Regions from separate parts of the Citrobacter sp. FDAARGOS_156 genome, predicted to be linked through region 2. Evidence: predicted binding sites of a transcription regulator. Region 2 holds the regulator's gene; each other region holds the start of a gene.

Region 1 (6,382 bases), 670 kb from region 2:
AGTACCTGGATTACATTGAATTACTACCGCCAGATGTTACAGGGGGTTATTCCGCCATCGCCTCCCGCCACAGCATTTCGACAACGCGCTGGGCCAGTAGCGCCTGTTCGCCTGCCGTCTGCGGAACCGTCTGATTTTGCACGCACTCAATAAAATGGCGTGCGCATCCGGCAAAACCACGCTGTTCCAGGGTGGTTTGCCAGCCTGCTACCGGCTTGTGCACTACGCCTTGCCCACGTTCCTCGCGCCATTCACGCATATCCGTAACGTCAATCAGGCCACCGTCCGTCACCGCCTGCACGCTCTCGCGTTGGCTACCAGCACGGCGGTGCATACTGGTGGTTATCTGTAGCTGATCGGCAGAAAAATGATGTTCAGCATAAAGCATTTCACCGATGTCATTTGTTAACAGCGTGCCGCCATTAAGTTGAACCTTTCCTCCTGCCAGCCACAGCGCGGTGTCTATCACGTGCAGATAATCATCCAGCAGCGTAAAACGCAGATCGTGCGGCCCGACGCTGTTCGTACGGTGCTTGTCCATACGGACTGACGCCGCATTGCCCAACTGCACCTTTAGATCCTGATACAGCGGCGCAAAGCGACGATTAAATCCAACCATTAGCGTCAGTTTTTTCCGCGCCGCCAGCTCCACCAGTTGTTCAGCTTCGCGCAGATTTTCTGCCAGCGGCTTGTCCACGCAAACATGAACGCCGGCATTCAGCAATTCACTCACTACGGCGTAGTGAGTGGCGGTACTGGAATGAACGAAAACGGCATCACAGGTTGCCGCTAAATTCTGTACGGAATCAACGTATGGCATTCGCCAGGTCTCACAAATACGCTGCGCTTTTTCCCGCGAGGGAGACCATGCGCCCTGCAGCGTCCAGTCCGCAGATGCGCCCAACACTGGCAACCATGCCTTTTGCGCGATGCCCCCTAACCCGACCACGCCAATACGCAATTTTCCCACGTTAGTCTCCCAGGTGTGCCAATAACGAATCGAGCCGCTGTTTCAACTCTGCCACTTCGGTTTCCAGCGCTTCAACACGCGCCTGCAAATCTCCAGACGCCGCCTGCGGTTCATCTGCCGCAGCGAGTGACTCATCAACCTCGCCACAAAACAGGTGCATATAACGACTTTCTCGTTTCCCAGGTTCACGCGCCAGGCGGACCACATAAGGGCCATCTTCCCGGGTAGCCAGTTTCTCCAGCGTCGACTCCACTTCCGCCATATCGCTGAACTCATACATTCGGGATGCGCGGCTACGTAATTCACCCGGTGTTTGAGCGCCACGGAGTAACAGCGTGGTGATCAATGCCACTTCACCCGCGCTAAGCTTAAGATTGCCAAACTCTGAATTACAGAACCGTTGTTCGTATTTGGTCACGCGATTACCAAAGCCGCTCACCGTACGCAGAAAATGCCTTTTTACCAGGTTATCAAGCTGATCCTGCACGTCGGCTTCCGATAGATTCATCACCGGTTCACGGTTGGTTTTTTGATTACACGCGGTCACCACACCATTCACGGAAAGGGGATATTGTTCCGGTGTAGTAACCTGCTTTTCTAATAAGCAGCCAATCACACGGGCTTCGGTGGCGGTTAATTCGTATTTCATCGTCTTCTCCATTATTCAGGCCGTGCGCCTGAAACTTAGCGACCGGGGGTCCATTCTGATGTAGTCAACGCCGTCAGCACATGATCGCGCCACTGTCCATCAATCAGCAGATAGTCTTTTGCATACCCTTCTTTCTCAAAGCCGAGTCGCGCCAGCAAATCGCCGCTACGCTTATTGTGTGGCATGTAGTTCGCCATAATGCGGTGAATATGTTGCGTCCGCTGCACATAACGAATAGCGGCGGTCAGGGCTTCGTACATCAGCCCCTGCCCTTGCCACTTCTGCGCAATGGAATAACCAAGATAACAGGCGTGGAAAGATCCGCGCACCACGTTCGAGAAGTTCGCAACGCCGATAATTTCTTTTTCGTCAGGATCGAGCAACGCGAAATACCAGGCTGTGCCTTGTTTATGGAATTCAGAGATCATGCTCAGACGCGCCTGCCAGCCAGAGGGGTAGCAGTGGCTTTCATCGCGGATAGGTTCCCAGGGCTTTAAGAAATGACGATTCTCTGCGTAATAATCTGCCAGACGCCAGGCATCACGCTCATGCACCAAACGCACGACCAGGCGGTCCGTGGTTAAGCGCACTTTTGGCACGTTACTGCGATAGCCAAACATTCTATACCTACTCCTTCCCGTAACGTCTTCAATACGCAATTCGCATTACTATACCTGTGCAAATACACCGTGTGAAAAGAGCAAAATGCCATTTTTTGAATTATTCACACATTTTGATGAAAACTCTCTATCAAGACTGACTTTTGATAAAAAAATATTGTCCCGCCAAGGGTGGGAAAAGCACAAACGACACCGCAGAATAGAAGGTGCTTATCTTTTAAACTCTCCACCGAGTGACGAGTTTTTTCCCTGGAGGGGAAATGTCGCAAGTCTCGCAGGCAAGGAACCTGGGTAAATATTTCCTGCTCATCGATAATATGCTGGTCGTGCTGGGTTTCTTTGTCGTTTTCCCACTGATCTCTATCCGTTTCGTCGACCAAATGGGCTGGGCCGCCGTGATGGTCGGTATCGCACTTGGATTGCGCCAATTTATCCAGCAAGGTCTGGGGATTTTTGGCGGCGCAATTGCTGACCGCTTTGGTGCCAAACCGATGATTGTGACCGGTATGCTGATGCGTGCCGCCGGGTTCGCCACGATGGGGATTGCACACGAACCCTGGCTATTGTGGTTCTCCTGTTTCCTCTCCGGTTTAGGTGGTACGTTATTCGACCCGCCCCGCTCGGCGCTGGTGGTCAAACTGATCCGCCCGGAAAAGCGCGGGCGTTTTTTTTCTATTCTGATGATGCAGGACAGTGCCGGTGCCGTGGTCGGCGCATTGCTCGGCAGTTGGCTGTTACAGTACGATTTCCGTCTGGTATGTGCCACCGGCGCAATTTTGTTCGTTCTGTGCGCGGCGTTTAACGCCTGGCTGCTCCCGGCATGGAAACTGTCGACGGTGAAAATTCCGGTGCGCGAAGGGATGAGCCACGTGATGCATGACAAGCGCTTTGTCACCTATGTGCTGACGCTGGCGGGCTATTACATGCTGGCGGTACAGGTGATGCTGATGCTGCCCATCATGGTGAACGACATCGCTGGCTCACCGGCCGCCGTGAAATGGATGTATGCCATCGAGGCATGTCTCTCTTTAACGCTGCTGTACCCGATTGCACGCTGGAGTGAAAAACGCTTTCGCCTTGAACATCGTCTGATGGCGGGTCTGCTGGTTATGTCTCTGAGCATGATGCCCATTGGCCTCGTCGGGAATTTGCAGCAGTTGTTCACCCTGATTTGCACCTTCTATATCGGTTCTATCATCGCCGAACCGGCGCGCGAGACGTTGAGCGCGTCGTTGGCAAATGCGCGCGCACGGGGCAGTTACATGGGCTTTAGCCGCCTCGGATTAGCCATCGGCGGTGCCATCGGTTATATCGGTGGCGGCTGGCTGTTTGACATGGGTAAAGCACTGTCACAGCCAGAACTCCCGTGGATGATGCTCGGCATTATCGGCTTTATCACCTTCCTCGCGCTGGGTTGGCAGTTTAGCCATAAACGCCCGTCACGCGGCATGCTGGAACCTGATGCCTGATAGCTGACCAGACGTCCCGGACTCAATTTCAGTTTTTTCTGCTGGTGCCCGGGCCGCTGGTGCTGGATGCTGCTTTGTGTCACGATTACGCCACAAGTATCATGTTGAGGAACCCCATGAAAAAGATTTTTTTTGCTGCTGCACTGATTGTCAGCGGCCTGTTGGTTGGTTGTAATCAACTCACACAATACACGGTTAGCGAGCAAGAGATTAATCAGGCACTGGCTAAGCATAACGACTTCTCGAAAGATATTGGTCTGCCTGGCGTTGCTGAAGCCCACATCGTACTGACCAATCTCGCCAGCCAGATTGGTCGCGAAGAACCGAATAAAGTGACTCTGACAGGCGACGCCAATCTGGATATGAATTCCCTTTTTGGTAGCCAGAAAGCGACCATGAAGTTGAAGTTAAAAGCATTGCCAGTCTTCAATAAAGAAAAAGGCGCGATTTATCTGCAAGAAATGGAAGTGGTCGATGCGACCGTCACACCAGAGAAAATGCAATCTGTACTGCAAACTCTGATGCCCTACTTAAATCAGTCGCTGCGGAATTACTTTAACCAGCAACCGGCCTACATTCTGCGTGAAGACAGCAGCAAAGGCGAAGCATTGGCGAAAAAACTGGCGAAAGGGATTGAGGTTAAACCGGGTGAAATCATTATCCCGTTCACCGATTAATAAACAACAGGGCGCTAATGCGCCCTTTTTTTTCGTGCAAACGAAAACGTTTCCGCTTATCCTTTGTTTCCGGCAAAAAAGACTATCCTCAGCCGGAGCATATTAATGACTGCACCATCCCAGGTTTTAAAGATCCGCCGCCCAGACGACTGGCACCTTCACCTTCGCGATGGCGACATGTTGAAAACTGTCGTGCCTTATACCAGTGAAACTTATGGTCGCGCGATCGTTATGCCAAACCTCGCTCCGCCGGTCACGACAGTTGATGCGGCCATTGCGTACCGTCAGCGCATTCTGGACGCTGTACCCGCCGGACATAGCTTTACTCCGTTAATGACCTGCTACTTAACGGACACGCTGGATCCTAATGAACTTGAGCGTGGATTCAATGAAGGCGTCTTCACCGCCGCGAAACTTTATCCCGCTAATGCAACAACCAACTCGACACAGGGTGTAACCTCGGTCGATGCCATTATGCCGGTACTGGAGCGCATGGAAAAATTGGGGATGCCACTGTTGGTGCACGGTGAAGTGACGCACGCTGATATCGACATTTTCGATCGCGAAGCACGTTTCATCGAAACGGTGATGGATCCCTTACGTCAGCGTTTAACCGCGCTAAAAGTGGTGTTTGAACATATCACGACCAAAGATGCCGCCGAATACGTGCGCGATGGTAACGAGCTTCTTGCAGCAACCATCACACCGCAGCATTTAATGTTTAACCGCAACCATATGCTGGTCGGTGGAATTCGTCCGCATCTGTACTGCCTGCCAATACTCAAACGTAACGTTCACCAGCAGGCGCTGCGTGAACTGGTTGCCAGCGGATTCAGTCGTGCATTCCTGGGTACCGACTCCGCACCGCATGCGCGTCATCGTAAAGAGTCCAGTTGCGGCTGTGCGGGCTGCTTTAATGCGCCAACCGCGCTGGGCAGCTATGCCACTGTGTTCGAAGAGATGAACGCCCTGGACCATTTCGAAGCCTTCTGCTCACTCAATGGCCCACAGTTCTATGGTTTGCCGGTGAATGAGACCTTTATTGAGCTGGAACGCGTGGAGCACCTGGTCCCGGAGAACATTGCGTTGGAAAACGATACGTTGGTGCCTTTCCTTGGCGGTGAAACGGTACGCTGGTCAGTAAAACGCTAAAAAAGTGTAGCCTCCTGTTGTCAACTGGCGCAGTTAACTGTATAAATAACCAGTATAAACAACAGGGGGCTATTATGCATATTGAAGTCACTATTGCCAAAACTTCACCTTTACCAGCCGGTGCTATCGACGCGCTGGCAGATGAACTCTCCCGCCGTATTCATCATCATTTTCCGGATAACGAAGGTAACGTTACCGTTCGTTATGCCGGTACCAACAACTTGTCGGTTATTGGCGCAACAAAAGAGGACAAAGAACGCATCAGCGAAATCCTACAGGAAACCTGGGAAAGCGCGGATGACTGGTTCATCAACGAATAAAAAATGATATGCAGTGATGTTTGTTTGCCGGGTCGCCCCGGCTTTTTTATGCGTGCATCCTTTAAATCAATCTTGCATTCACCACGCTAGCAGATAATTTATATTAAACACATTGATTATCTTTTAATCAAAACACCAAAATAATTGCACAACATGCTAAAAAAAAATGAATGACATGTTGTTTTATTAATCATATAACACTGAAAACAAAAAATTTATGCGCCGCCCTCTTTAAATTTTCAATGAATACCCTTATTTATTGATATACTGAAGTTGCTTCAGAAAAAAACGCATTGAACCTCGAAAACCGTTGTCTAGTAACACGAATTAGGGGGCATGATGGAAAAGAATAATGAAGTCATTCAGACTCATCCGCTTGTAGGATGGGACATCAGCACTGTTGATAGCTACGATGCGCTGATGCTGCGTTTGCACTACCAGACCCCGAATCGTCCGGACCCGGATGGGACTGAGGTCGGTCAAACGCTCTGGTTAACCACTGATGTTGCCAGGCAATTTATTTCG
Region 2 (6,382 bases):
CAAGCATGCGGCTAAAGAGATCGTTGCCAAGATCGTAGTGTTCTTTGCCAACGACCCACGCACGTTTTTTGGTTTGTAAATTAAACAGACGGGCCGTTGCGATACGTAGCGTATCTCTGAAGTGGCGGGGAAGTTGGCTTTCAAGACCTGCACGCAGGACTTTGCTAAAAAACATATCCAGCCGATCGCATTCCCACCAGCCGTCCATATAACTTTCACCTAAACCCAACGACCCTTCCTGCAACACGCGTTTGAAAAAGTCGGGGTTTTTAACGCGAATATCTGCCGGTGCCGGGCCATTAATAGTAATGCCTGCACGGCTCAATAGCTCATTGGTGATTCGGTACCAGTCATCATCCGGTACGCTGACGTCTTCTATACATGATGAACTCATAGCTTCTCCATCACTGGTCGGTGATCAGAACCTTAAAACAGCGTAGACGCTTTTTTGGGCTTTGTGAGAAATCTCACGGAATTAATCCGCGAATCTATAATCCGACGTAGAACAGAGGAAGGGAGGAACCCTTGCCGAAAAGGCCATCCATGGAAGAACGGGAACCTGCTTGTTCCCGTTACTCTATAAATCTTATCGTTTTATTAACAACCGAAAATCAGTATAGGCCTGAATTTTTGGCTATTCAACCGAAAATTGTTAGCGGGCTAACTAAATGCCCGCAACAATGATTAATGTGACTCACCGTGTGCAACTTGCGCGCTCTCATCCGGCAAGGATGTGTTCTCAGCCTGTGACTGCATTTTGTAACCTAACGCGGCCAGCAACACTGTCGTCAGCATAACGCTGGTGGTCGTGAGCAGCGGCGTGCTGATTAACCACGAAACGACCAGGCTTGCCAGGAAGCATAACCCCAGTTGCAGCGTATTCTGCAACGCAGCGGCGCGCCCTGTTGCCTGAGGGAATGGGCGCAGCGCCTGAGCGACAACGATAGGGTAGATTGCCCCGTTCGCAATGGCCATCACGCAGAATGGGATCAGGATTTCAGCCAACGCAACGTGGTGAATAAAGCCTGTAGCCCAGGTGCCGATAACGCTAATGGCGTACAGGATAAGCAACCATGGCAGAAGCTGGCGACCCTGCCATTTTTGCAGTGCCGCGCGGCAGCCGTAACCCCCGATCAAAAATGCAATAGTTTGCGGGACATAGCTCAGACCAATCACAGCCGGGCTATAGCCCATTTCGCTAAGGATAAATGGTGAACCCGTCAGCCATGCGAAGAAACTTGCAGAACATGCTGCGTAAATCAGTACATTTCCACGGTATGCTTTGGAGCGCAGCAGCGTAGCGAACGTCAGTTTATCCTGGCTGTCGTCGCGCGCTTTTGCCGTTGGTTTTAAGCGCAGGGCCGGCAGCATCAGGATCAGGGTAATCGCAAAAAGGGTAGCAAAAATGGCCTGCCAGGAAAAATGTACCAGGATCCAACTGCCTAATAACGGTGCAAGTGCAGGGGATAATCCAACCAGCGGCATAATGGTGGCAAAAATGCGGTTTACTTTTTGTGAAGGATAATAATCGGTAACCAGCGCCTGCCAGATAACCGAAGCCGCACAGACACCAACGGCCTGAATAAAGCGTAGCACCAGTAAGCCGGTGGCGTTTTCTACCCACAACATGCCCAGGCTGCCCAGCGCGAAGATGGATAAGCCCAGCAGCAAAATAGGTTTGCGACCATAGTGGTCAGAGAGTGGCCCCCACAAAAGTTGTGCGACGGCAAATCCCGCTAAGAACAAGCTAAGGCTGGCACTCACGGCAGAGGCGGGCGTCTGTAAATCGGACTGAATAGCCGCAAAGGCGGGCAAATACATATCCGTTGCCAGAAAACCCAGCACGCTAAGACCTGCCAGCCAGACTAAAAACCCTTTTCCCGGTTGCATTATCGTTTCTCTTTTTAGCAATAGAACATTGCCGCTGAGTGTAGTGAGTGTAATTCTCGCTGTGAAACGCTAATATTTGCTTACTGATTTCAAATTTTTTGCAGGCAGAATATGTGGTCTGAATATTCACTTGAGGTGGTTGATGCGGTGGCGCGTAACGGTAGCTTTAGTTCTGCTGCTCAGGAGTTGCACCGCGTACCTTCGGCGGTAAGCTACACAGTGCGTCAACTGGAAGAGTGGCTGGCTGTGCCACTTTTTGAACGTCGTCATCGGGACGTGGAATTAACGCCTGCTGGCGCGTGGTTTTTAAAAGAAGGCCGATCTGTTATCAAAAAAATGCAGATCACCCGTCAGCAATGTCAGCAAATTGCCAACGGCTGGCGCGGGCAGTTGGCGATTGCAGTCGATAACATTGTCCGCCCGGATCGTACCCGCCAGATGATCGTGGATTTCTACCGCCATTTCGATGATGTGGAACTTCTGGTCTTTCAGGAGGTGTTTAACGGCGTCTGGGACGCGCTTTCAGATGGTCGGGTGGAGTTAGCTATCGGAGCAACGCAGGCCATTCCGGTAGGGGGGCGCTATACGTTCCGGGATATGGGAATGCTAAGCTGGAGTTGCGTGGTGGCCAGTCATCATCCGTTGGCGGCAATGCCGGGACCGCTCAGTGACGATACGTTGCGCAACTGGCCATCGCTGGTACGCGAAGACACGTCCCGTACGCTGCCAAAGCGTATTACCTGGCTACTGGACAACCAAAAACGCGTCGTGGTGCCTGACTGGGAATCATCGGCCACCTGCTTGTCAGCCGGACTCTGTGTCGGGATGGTACCGACGCATTTTGCTAAACCGTGGATCGATAGCGGAAAATGGGTGGCGTTACAGCTGGAAAATCCGTTCCCGGATGCCGCATGCTGTCTGACATGGCAACAGAACGATACGTCGCCGGCATTGAGCTGGCTGCTGGACTATTTAGGGGATAGCGAAACGCTGAACAAAGAGTGGCTGCGGGAGCCGGATGAGGCTCCCGCACAACAGTCTTAACGACGGTAATCGCGGAACGGGCCGTCGGCCACGGAGCGACGCTCTACCAGGCGTGGGTGTACCTCGATGGACTGCGATTCTTCACGTTTATTCACGATTCGGTCTAACAGCATGTTGAAGGCCGTTTCACCAAGTGAATCTTTTGGCTGATGGATGGTTGTCAGCGCAGGGGTGAAGTAACGGGCGTTGCGCACGTTGTCGTAACCGATAACTGAGATATCCTGCGGCACGCGCAGTCCCATCTCATCTGCGGCACACAGCGCACCCATCGCCATAATATCGCCACCACAGAATACGGCGGTTGGGCGATGTGACTGGGAGATGATTTGCTGCATAGCGCGGTAGCCGGATTCAGGCTCAAAATCACCCTGGACAATCCAGTTGTCAGGCACTTTAATCAGCGCTTCTTCCATCGCTTTCATGAAGCCAGCCAGGCGGCCTGCGCCGGTATTACGCTCCATAGGTCCTGGGATCACGCCGATCTCACGATGACCGCGTTCAATCAGATACCGGCCTGCCATGTAACCGCCTTCGAAAGCGTTATCAATGACGGTATCGGTAAAGTCGGCTTTTGCTTCGCCCCAGTCCATAACCACCATGGGAATATGGCGATACTCTTCGAGCATGGAAAGCAGTGATTCCGGATATTCTGAACACATTACCAGCAAGCCATCTACGCGCTTTTGCGCCATCATAGACAGATAAGCCTGCTGTTTTTCGAGACTGTTCCAGGCGTTGCCCAAAATCAGGGTGTAGCCTTTCTGGAAACAATTTTTCTCAACGGCCTCGATAATTTCGGCGAAATAGGCCGCTTCGCTGCTGGTTGCCAACAAACCGATCGATTTGGTGTGATTCACCTTCAGGCTACGTGCAACTGCGCTAGGGGAGTAGTGCAGCTCTTTGATCGCTGCCCAGACAGCGTTGCGCGTTTCTTCAGCGACAAAGCGCGTTTTGTTAATTACGTGTGATACGGTTGTAGTGGAAACGTTTGCTCGCTTCGCTACATCTTTAATAGTTGCCATTACATCTCACTCCAGACCATATCCTAAGCTCCTGAGAATACTCCAGGTAAACGTTTGCCTTCACACACCCTCAACGCAACGTCAGGGTTGCGGCACGCCGGGAAAACGACACGGAACGTCAGGAAGGGGTCAATGGCCGGTACGCTAATCAAGTAAGCGTGGAATTTTGTCTGATCTTAACGAAAAGGGGAAGAGTTAAAAGCAGTTATCAATATAAATCGTGAGAGATTTTTGCTTTCAAGTGTGTAAAAATGCGCAATATCACTTTTTGTGTGGGAATAAAAAGGAGAAAACTTGATGAGCACCGATCTGAAATTTTCGTTAGTAACGACCATAATTGTTCTGGGCCTGATTGTCGCGGGTGGCCTGACTGCAGCACTGCACTGATTTCCCCCGAGGGAGTTCGCTCTCCCTCATCCTTTCTGCTTGCCTTTTCCGTCCTATTTTTTGCAAATAAGCAAAAGTCTTTTGCAGTTTTGTTAACTTTATTAATTTTGCGATCAATGTCATGCTTTTGACTCTTATGATGTGTCGTGCCAAGGCTCGACGTTACGGAGTCGATAGATGAAACTAAATTATCCTTTACTGGCGCTGGCGATAGGTGCGTTTGGCATTGGAACGACCGAATTTTCTCCTATGGGGTTGCTACCCGTCATTGCCAAAGGCGTGGATGTATCCATTCCGGCCGCAGGGATGTTAATCAGCGCGTATGCGGTAGGCGTGATGGTTGGCGCCCCGCTGATGACATTACTGCTGTCCCATCGTGCGCGTCGCAATGCGCTTATCTTCCTGATGGCCATTTTTACGTTGGGTAATGTACTTTCGGCGATATCTCCGGATTACACGACGCTGATGCTGTCGCGCATTTTGACCAGTCTTAACCACGGGGCATTTTTCGGCCTTGGCTCTGTGGTTGCCGCAAGCGTGGTGCCCAAACACAAACAGGCCAGTGCCGTAGCAACTATGTTTATGGGGTTAACAATTGCCAATATTGGCGGTGTTCCCGCAGCAACCTGGCTTGGGGAAACCATCGGCTGGCGTATGTCCTTTATGGCGACGGCGGGACTGGGTGTTATCGCCATGGTCAGCCTGTTCTTCTCATTACCCAAAGGTGGGGCAGGAGAGCGCCCGGATGTCCGCAGCGAACTGGCGGTACTCATGCGTCCGCAGGTGTTGTCGGCTCTGCTGACGACCGTTCTGGGGGCCGGGGCGATGTTTACGCTTTATACCTACATCTCACCCGTGCTGCATAGCATTACTCATGCTACACCGGCGTTTGTCACCGCTATGCTGGTGCTGATTGGCGTTGGGTTCTCTATCGGTAACTATCTGGGGGGTAAACTGGCTGACCGTTCGGTTAACGGTACGCTGAAAGGCTTTTTACTGTTGCTGATGATTATTATGCTGGCGATACCTTTCCTTGCGCGTAATGAGCTGGGTGCGGCCGTGAGTATGGTGGTGTGGGGTGCAGCAACGTTTGCGGTGGTTCCGCCGCTGCAGATGCGTGTGATGCGCGTTGCCAGCGAGGCGCCTGGATTGTCATCGTCAGTTAATATTGGCGCGTTTAATCTGGGGAATGCCCTGGGAGCGGCGGCTGGTGGGGCGGTAATTTCCGGAGGGTTGGGCTACAGTTTCGTACCGGTAATGGGGGCGATTGTGGCGGGACTTGCGCTACTGCTGGTCTTTGTCTCGGCAAGGAAACAAGCGGAAGAAGTCTGCAACGCAACGAATTAAAAACAAAAACGCAGAAGGGAAACCCTTCTGCGTTGTCATCTTATGCTGCGAAGTTTTTCGCAACAAATTCCCAGTTCACCAGTGCCCAGAAGTGTTCCAGGTAGCCAGGACGGGCATTACGATAATCGATGTAGTAAGCATGTTCCCACACGTCAACGGTCATCAGCGGCGTCGCGTCAGTCGTCAGCGGTGTACCTGCGTTGGAGGTGGACACGATAGCCAGTTTGCCATCCGTTCCTTTGACCAGCCAGGTCCAGCCAGAACCGAAATTCTTGATAGCGGCATCGGTGAATTGTGCTTTGAAGTCTGCAAAGCTGCCAAAGGAGGCGGCAATCGCTTCGGCCAGTTTACCGGTCGGCTCGCCACCTGCGTTCGGGGCCAGGCAGTTCCAGTAGAACGTGTGGTTCCAGACCTGGGCTGCGTTATTGAATACACCACCTTCAGAGCTACGTACGATCTCTTCCAGTGATTTACCTTCAAACGCCGTGCCTTTAATCAGGTTATTCAGGTTAGTAACGTAAGTCTGGTGATGTTTGCCATAGTGGTATTCCAGCGTTTCGGCAGAAATGTGCGGTGCCAGAGCATCTTTGGCATACGGTAATGCAGGTAATTCGAACGACATTGCTTCTCTCCTTATTATTTATATTGAGTACACACAATAGCCTCATTGTGAGTAAGGATAGGGTAGCAAA
Region 3 (6,382 bases), 950 kb from region 2:
AATTACTGCGCCAATTTCTGCCGCCTGGGTCATGAGGCGCAGATGCCCCAAATGCAGCGGCGTTTCGCGCACGCACAGCACCAGCGGGCGGCGTTCTTTCAACACCACATCTGCCGCACGGGTCAGCAGCCCATCGGTATAGCTATGAACGATGCCGGAAAGCGTTTTAATGGAACACGGCAGGATAACCATTCCGGCGGTCTGAAAAGAGCCGGAAGAGATACTGGCGGCGATATCGCGCGTATCGTGAGTCACATTCGCCAGCGCCTGTACGTCACGCACGGTGAGGTCCGTTTCCAGCGCCAGCGTCTGCCGGGCAGCGGCACTCATCACCAGATGGGTTTCCACATCGGTAACGTCACGCAAAACCTGCAGCAGGCGCACGCCGTAAATTGCCCCGCTTGCGCCAGAAATACCAATGATGAGTCGTTTCATGTGTAATCGCCCTTACTTGCTCAGGGCCGACTTTGCAGGAAATTACGGTGAGTTGCAAGCAAGGGTGCAGGTTGCGCCCTTGCTTGCGAGCAAACATTAACCTTCGTTGTGCATCTCAAGGTTTTCCGCTTCGTTCTGACGCAAAATCGCTTTGGCGTCGTCATTACGCAGGGAGTCGAGGAAATCGAGATATTGCTGGTCGACGTCTTTGGTGACGTACACGCCGTTAAACACGGAACATTCAAACTGCTGAATATCCGGGTTCTCAGCACGGACGGCTTCAATCAGATCGTTCAGATCCTGGAAGATAAGACCATCTGCGCCAATTATCTGGCGAATCTCGTCCACTTCGCGACCATGAGCAATCAGCTCCGTCGCCGTAGGCATATCGATACCATAAACGTTCGGGAAGCGAATTTCCGGGGCAGCAGAGGCCAGATACACCTTCTTCGCGCCGGCCTCACGCGCCATCTCGATAATCTGTTCTGAGGTCGTACCGCGCACGATGGAGTCATCCACCAGCAACACGTTTTTATCACGGAATTCCGCACGGTTGGCGTTCAGTTTACGGCGCACGGATTTACGGCGCAGCTGCTGGCCTGGCATGATAAAGGTACGGCCCACGTAGCGGTTTTTCACAAAACCCTGACGGTACGGCTTACCGAGAATACGGGCAATTTCCAGCGCGATATCACAGGAGGTTTCCGGAATCGGGATCACCACGTCAATGTCCAGATCTTCCCATTCACGAGCAATTTTTTCGCCAAGCTTGGTACCCATGTTTACGCGGGCGCTGTAGACGGAAATCTTGTCGATAAAGGAGTCAGGACGTGCGAAGTAGACGTATTCAAACAGGCACGGATTGCTGACCGGGTTATCGGCACACTGGCGGGTAAACAACTGACCTTTTTCGGTGATATAAACCGCTTCGCCAGGGGCAACGTCGCGCAGGAATTCAAAGCCCAGCGTATCCAGCGCTACGCTCTCGGAGGCCACCATGTATTCGGTACGACCATCGCCGATATCACGTTTACCCAGCACCAGCGGGCGGATGCCGTTCGGATCGCGGAAAGCAACCATACCGTGGCCGATAATCATCGCCACGCAGGCATAGGCGCCGCGGATCTGGCGGTTGGTTGCGGCAATAGCAGCAAAAATATTGTCGGCTTCCAGCGGATAGTGGCGGAAATTATCCAGCTCGCTGGCGAAAATATTCAGCAGAATTTCAGAATCTGAAGTGGTATTGATGTGGCGGCGCTTTTCTTCAAACAGCTTTTTACGCAGCTCATGTGCGTTGGTCAGATTGCCATTGTGGGCAAGCGTGATGCCATACGGTGAGTTGACGTAGAAAGGTTGGGCCTCAGAGGCGCTGGAGCTGCCAGCCGTTGGGTAACGCACATGACCAATGCCCATGTTGCCCTGCAAACGCTGCATGTGGCGCGCTTCAAAAATGTCGCTCACCATTCCGTTCGCTTTACGCAAGCGGAAGCAGTTGTTGGCATCAATGGTGATGATGCCAGCGGCATCCTGGCCACGATGCTGGAGCACCGTTAACGCGTCATAAATCGACTGGTTTACCGGCATAACACCGGCGATACCGACAATACCGCACATACGTCTTTTCCTCGTTCAGCAACAACCCAAAGTTTATACTTTGGGCAAGAAACTTGACGAGCTTTGCAGATAGTCAAAGAACCATCTGATGATGAAACTGAACTGCGGGATCAGCTGCGACTTACTCCAGTCTTCACTTTTCGACAGACCGGTAAATGTATCGAGAAAGAACAAGATGGCGGCGACGATCAGCGCCCCTCTCAGAGCTCCGAAGCAAATCCCCAACACCCTGTCGGTACCCGACAGGCCTGTTTTCTCTACCAGCTGGCCTATCACAAAGTTAACGATAGCGCCGACGATAAGTGTCGCGATGAACAGTATCGCGATAGCAATCCCATTTCGAACCAGTTCGTCTTCAAAGCCCGTAAACCAGACAGACAGGTAAGTGTAGTAATGGCTGGCGACAAAGAAAGCACAACCCCAAGTCACCAACGATAATGCTTCACGAACAAAGCCACGGATCAGGCTAACCAGACAGGAAAAACCAATCACCGCGATAATGGCGTAATCAATCCAGACCATATGTGTCCCACGATTTTACGCCCTGTCGTCCTGTTCGGGGCGCATTCTAACAGAAAAAGAAAACGTTTGCGTAGGGATTTCCTTTCCACGCGTAAATAAAAATGGCGCTGAAAAAATCTTCAACGCCATACCGTTTTATGCCTCTTCGGGCACTGCCGGATAGCGATGAAAACACCGAATCCGGCCTGAATAAGAGCTGCGCCGTAAACAGCGCAATCCCTTAATTAGGGGTGTACCCCATCACGACGCCACTCAAACCAGAGATCTTCTGCAACTCGCCCAGCGAGTTCTTCAGCTTATCTTTGGAGGCGTCCGGCCCCACGAGAATGCGGGTTATTTTACCCTGCACCGGCGTTGACGGGGAAGTATATACCCGGAAGCCCGCGCCACGAAGTTTGCCCACGATCTCATTGACCTTATCCGCATTTTTCAGCGCACCGAGTTGTACAACGTACGCTTTCCCGGTCGGCGCTGGCGGTTCCTCAGCAGCCGGTTTAGGCGCTGGGGCTGGCGCAGGAGCAGGCGTCGGAGCGACGGCAACAGGCTGCGGCTTCGGTTTGGGTTTCGGCTGCTCTACGGGCGCTGGGACAGGATCTAACTCCGCGCTGTTTGCCGTCGTCAAACGTGAAGGATCCAACGATGGCGCGGCAGCATCTCCCGCACGAACCTCTTCTGCCGCCCCTTCCGGCGGCTGGGTCGGCAGCGCCTGCGTTGCCGCTGGCATCATATCTGGTTCATCGCGATCGCCGGGTTTCGGCACCAGAGGGATCGCCGCAAACTCATCCTGATAATGTTTTTTCTGCCCGTCAAGCAGCCCAGGGAGCACAATCACCCCCAGCGCGACCAGCACAATTGTGCCGACTAATCGATTCTGAAACTTACTCGCCACCGCTTCTCCCCACGTCTATTACTTCCATGACATGTGCGACAGTGTGAAACGATCCACACACCAACACGGTATCTTCTGGCTTCGCCTCAGCCAGTGCCGCAGACCATGCCTGCGCCACGCTATCGTAGGCGTCGCCTTTGCCCAGATGCTCCAGCAATTGTTCTGCCGTTGCGCCACGCGGCCCTTCCAGGGGCGCACAGTACCAGACGTCAACCACGCTTTTTAACCAGGCTAACGTACCGGCAATGTCTTTATCATGTAGCATACCGATAACCGCAAGTACACGCCCGCTTTTCACTAACTTTTTCAGACGTCCGGTCAGATACTCTGCCGCATGCGGGTTATGGGCAACATCGAAAATAACTCGCGGCGACTCGCTCACAATCTGGAAGCGTCCCGGCAAAATCGCGTGTTCGATGCCGTCACGAATGGCCTGCTCGCTAACGTTCAGCCCGCTTGCGCGCAGCGCGGCCAGTGCGGTAGCAGCGTTAGGTTGTGGAACCTGCGGCAACGGCAGATGCGCCAACGTTCCGTGAGCATCCGTAAACGACCAGTCGTTCTCAGTAACCGCATAGCGCCAGTCCACGCCGCAGCGTTGCAAAATTGCCCCGCACTCTTGCGCGACATCCGCGATGGTGTAAGGCATTTCAGGTTCGCCGACGATAGCCGGTTTCTCAGCGCGGAAAATGCCCGCTTTCTCACGACCAATGCTTTCGCGATCCGGGCCCAGCCAGTCGGTATGATCAAGCGCAATACTGGTGATCACAGCCACATCAGCATCAACGATATTGGTGGCGTCAAGGCGCCCGCCCAGCCCCACTTCCAGAATAACGACATCCATCTGCGCCTGTTTAAACAGCCAGAGCGCCGATAACGTACCGTATTCAAAATAGGTCAGAGAAATATCGCCACGCGCATCTTCGATCTCAGCAAACGATGCGGTATGCGCTGACTCCGGCAGTTCACGCCCCTGCACGCGCACGCGCTCCGTGTAGCGCACCAGATGCGGTGAACTGTACACTCCGACTTTATAGCCTGCTGCGGCCAGCACCGATTCCAGCGTACGACAGGTCGTGCCTTTTCCGTTGGTTCCTGCCACCGTAAACACAAATGGCGCGGGTTTCAACACACCCAGTTTGCGCGCTACCTGGCTTACGCGTTCAAGGCCAAGATCGATGGTTTTACTGTGCAGGTTTTCCAGATAAGAAAGCCACGACGCCAGGGGCGACGCGGCTTGAGGAATACGTTTATTGTCCATGATGCCTGTAATTTTATTACGTAGAAAAAAGCAAAAGGCAGCGCCAGTTGGCCCTGCCCTTTTTTACTCGTCGTCTTTCAAGCTGCAGGTGTGTTGGCTGCTCTCGCTCACCCGAATCACTTGCCTGTGCAGGCTCATCGGGGTTCACTCTCATGCCGCCTTCCTGCAACTCGAAATCCATAGAGTAAGTTATCAGGCCTCTGATTCCTGATCGGGTACCGGAGATACCACCTCGCCTTCACGCGGCTCATCCGGATTCGGCGCAGGAAGATTCATCAGCTTCGCCAGAATGCTTGCCAGTTTCAGGCGCATTTCCGGACGGCGGACAATCATATCGATAGCGCCTTTTTCAATCAGGAACTCGCTGCGCTGGAATCCCGGCGGCAGTTTCTCACGTACGGTTTGCTCGATAACACGCGGACCCGCGAAGCCGATCAGTGCTTTCGGTTCTGCAATGTTGAGATCGCCCAGCATCGCGAAGCTTGCGGAAACACCACCCATTGTTGGGTCGGTCAGTACAGAAATATACGGTAAACCGCGTTCCTGCATTTTCGCCAGCGCAGCAGAGGTTTTTGCCATCTGCATCAGAGACATCAGAGCTTCCTGCATACGCGCCCCGCCAGAAGCGGAGAAGCAGATCAGCGGACAGTTGTCTTCCAGTGCCTGCTCAACGGCACGGACAAAACGCGCGCCGACCACAGAGCCCATGGAGCCGCCCATAAACGCGAACTCGAATGCTGCAGCAACGACCGGCATACCATGCAGCGTGCCTTTCATCACCACCAGCGCATCTTTCTCGCCGGTTTCTTTTTGCGCAGAAGCCAGTCTGTCTTTGTATTTTTTGGAATCACGAAACTTCAGCACGTCTTTCGGCTCAAGCTCGCTACCCAGTTCCACAAGAGAACCTTCATCTAACAGGCTATGCAGGCGATTGCGCGCCGACATGCGCATATGATGGTCACACTTCGGACAGACCTCAAGATTACGTTCCAGCTCAGCACGGTATAAAACCTGACCGCAGCTATCACACTTGGTCCACACCCCTTCAGGAATGCTTGCCTTGCGGGTGGGAGTAATGTTGCTTTTAATTCGTTCAATCCAGCTCATTGGTGACCTTTCTGCCTGAACCCTAGTCAGCTTTGTTATAAGGGGCGCATAATGCCATTTTTGCCCCTAACAGACCATGAATGTTGCACATTAAAACATAACAGCCCGAAACTTTGGATAAAAAAGTGGTCGAACCGCTGAGTTACTTTCTATTTTGCAGCCCGTGACGCAGCACGCTTATGGCGAATCACTTCAATTACGCCCGGCAATACGGAAAGAACGATAATCGCCACAATCAGTAATTTCAGGTTTTCCTGAACGATCGGCAAATCGCCGAACAGGTAGCCTGCGTAGGTGAACAACAATACCCACAGCAGCGCGCCTACGACGTTATACATCGCAAAATGACGGTAGGACATGTGTCCCATACCGGCAACAAACGGCGCAAATGTCCGTACGATAGGAACGAAACGCGCAAGAATAATGGTTTTACCGCCATGACGCTCATAGAACGCATGGGTTTTATCCAGATAGCTGCGGCGGAAAATTTTGGAATTTGGGTTACTGAACAGCTTCTCGCCAAACAATCGCCCGATGGTGTAGTTCACCGCATCGCC

Evidence for each region. The regulator PurR, encoded in region 2, represses purine synthesis genes. The targets are predictions, from matches to a motif close to CANGCAAACGTTTGCNTG.
Region 1: a site for PurR is predicted at 4,425-4,442, ahead of pyrC (dihydroorotase). Genes of this name have one in related genera too.
Region 3: a site for PurR is predicted at 2,627-2,644, ahead of cvpA (colicin V production protein). Genes of this name have one in related genera too.

What each region holds. Positions count from the first base shown of each region.
Region 1 is NZ_CP014030.2:3,153,592-3,159,973, forward strand. Features, by position in the region: gene AL515_RS15540 (Gfo/Idh/MocA family protein) at 47-970, opposite strand; gene AL515_RS15545 (YceH family protein) at 972-1,619, opposite strand; gene rimJ (ribosomal protein S5-alanine N-acetyltransferase) at 1,655-2,239, opposite strand; gene mdtH (multidrug efflux MFS transporter MdtH) at 2,500-3,708, shown strand; gene AL515_RS15560 (lipoprotein) at 3,825-4,385, shown strand; gene pyrC (dihydroorotase) at 4,491-5,537, shown strand; gene dinI (DNA damage-inducible protein I) at 5,612-5,857, shown strand; gene bssS (biofilm formation regulator BssS) at 6,197-6,382, shown strand, end outside.
Region 2 is NZ_CP014030.2:2,479,208-2,485,589, forward strand. Features, by position in the region: gene cfa (cyclopropane fatty acyl phospholipid synthase) at 1-394, opposite strand, end outside; gene punC (purine nucleoside transporter PunC) at 685-1,890, opposite strand; gene punR (DNA-binding transcriptional activator PunR) at 2,002-2,934, shown strand; gene purR (HTH-type transcriptional repressor PurR) at 2,931-3,956, opposite strand; gene cydH (cytochrome bd-I accessory subunit CydH) at 4,254-4,343, shown strand; gene AL515_RS12075 (MFS transporter) at 4,521-5,690, shown strand; gene sodB (superoxide dismutase [Fe]) at 5,731-6,312, opposite strand.
Region 3 is NZ_CP014030.2:3,428,861-3,435,242, forward strand. Features, by position in the region: gene AL515_RS16800 (UbiX family flavin prenyltransferase) at 1-435, opposite strand, end outside; gene purF (amidophosphoribosyltransferase) at 532-2,049, opposite strand; gene cvpA (colicin V production protein) at 2,083-2,571, opposite strand; gene dedD (cell division protein DedD) at 2,792-3,460, opposite strand; gene folC (bifunctional tetrahydrofolate synthase/dihydrofolate synthase) at 3,450-4,718, opposite strand; gene accD (acetyl-CoA carboxylase, carboxyltransferase subunit beta) at 4,911-5,825, opposite strand; gene AL515_RS16835 (DedA family protein) at 5,975-6,382, opposite strand, start outside.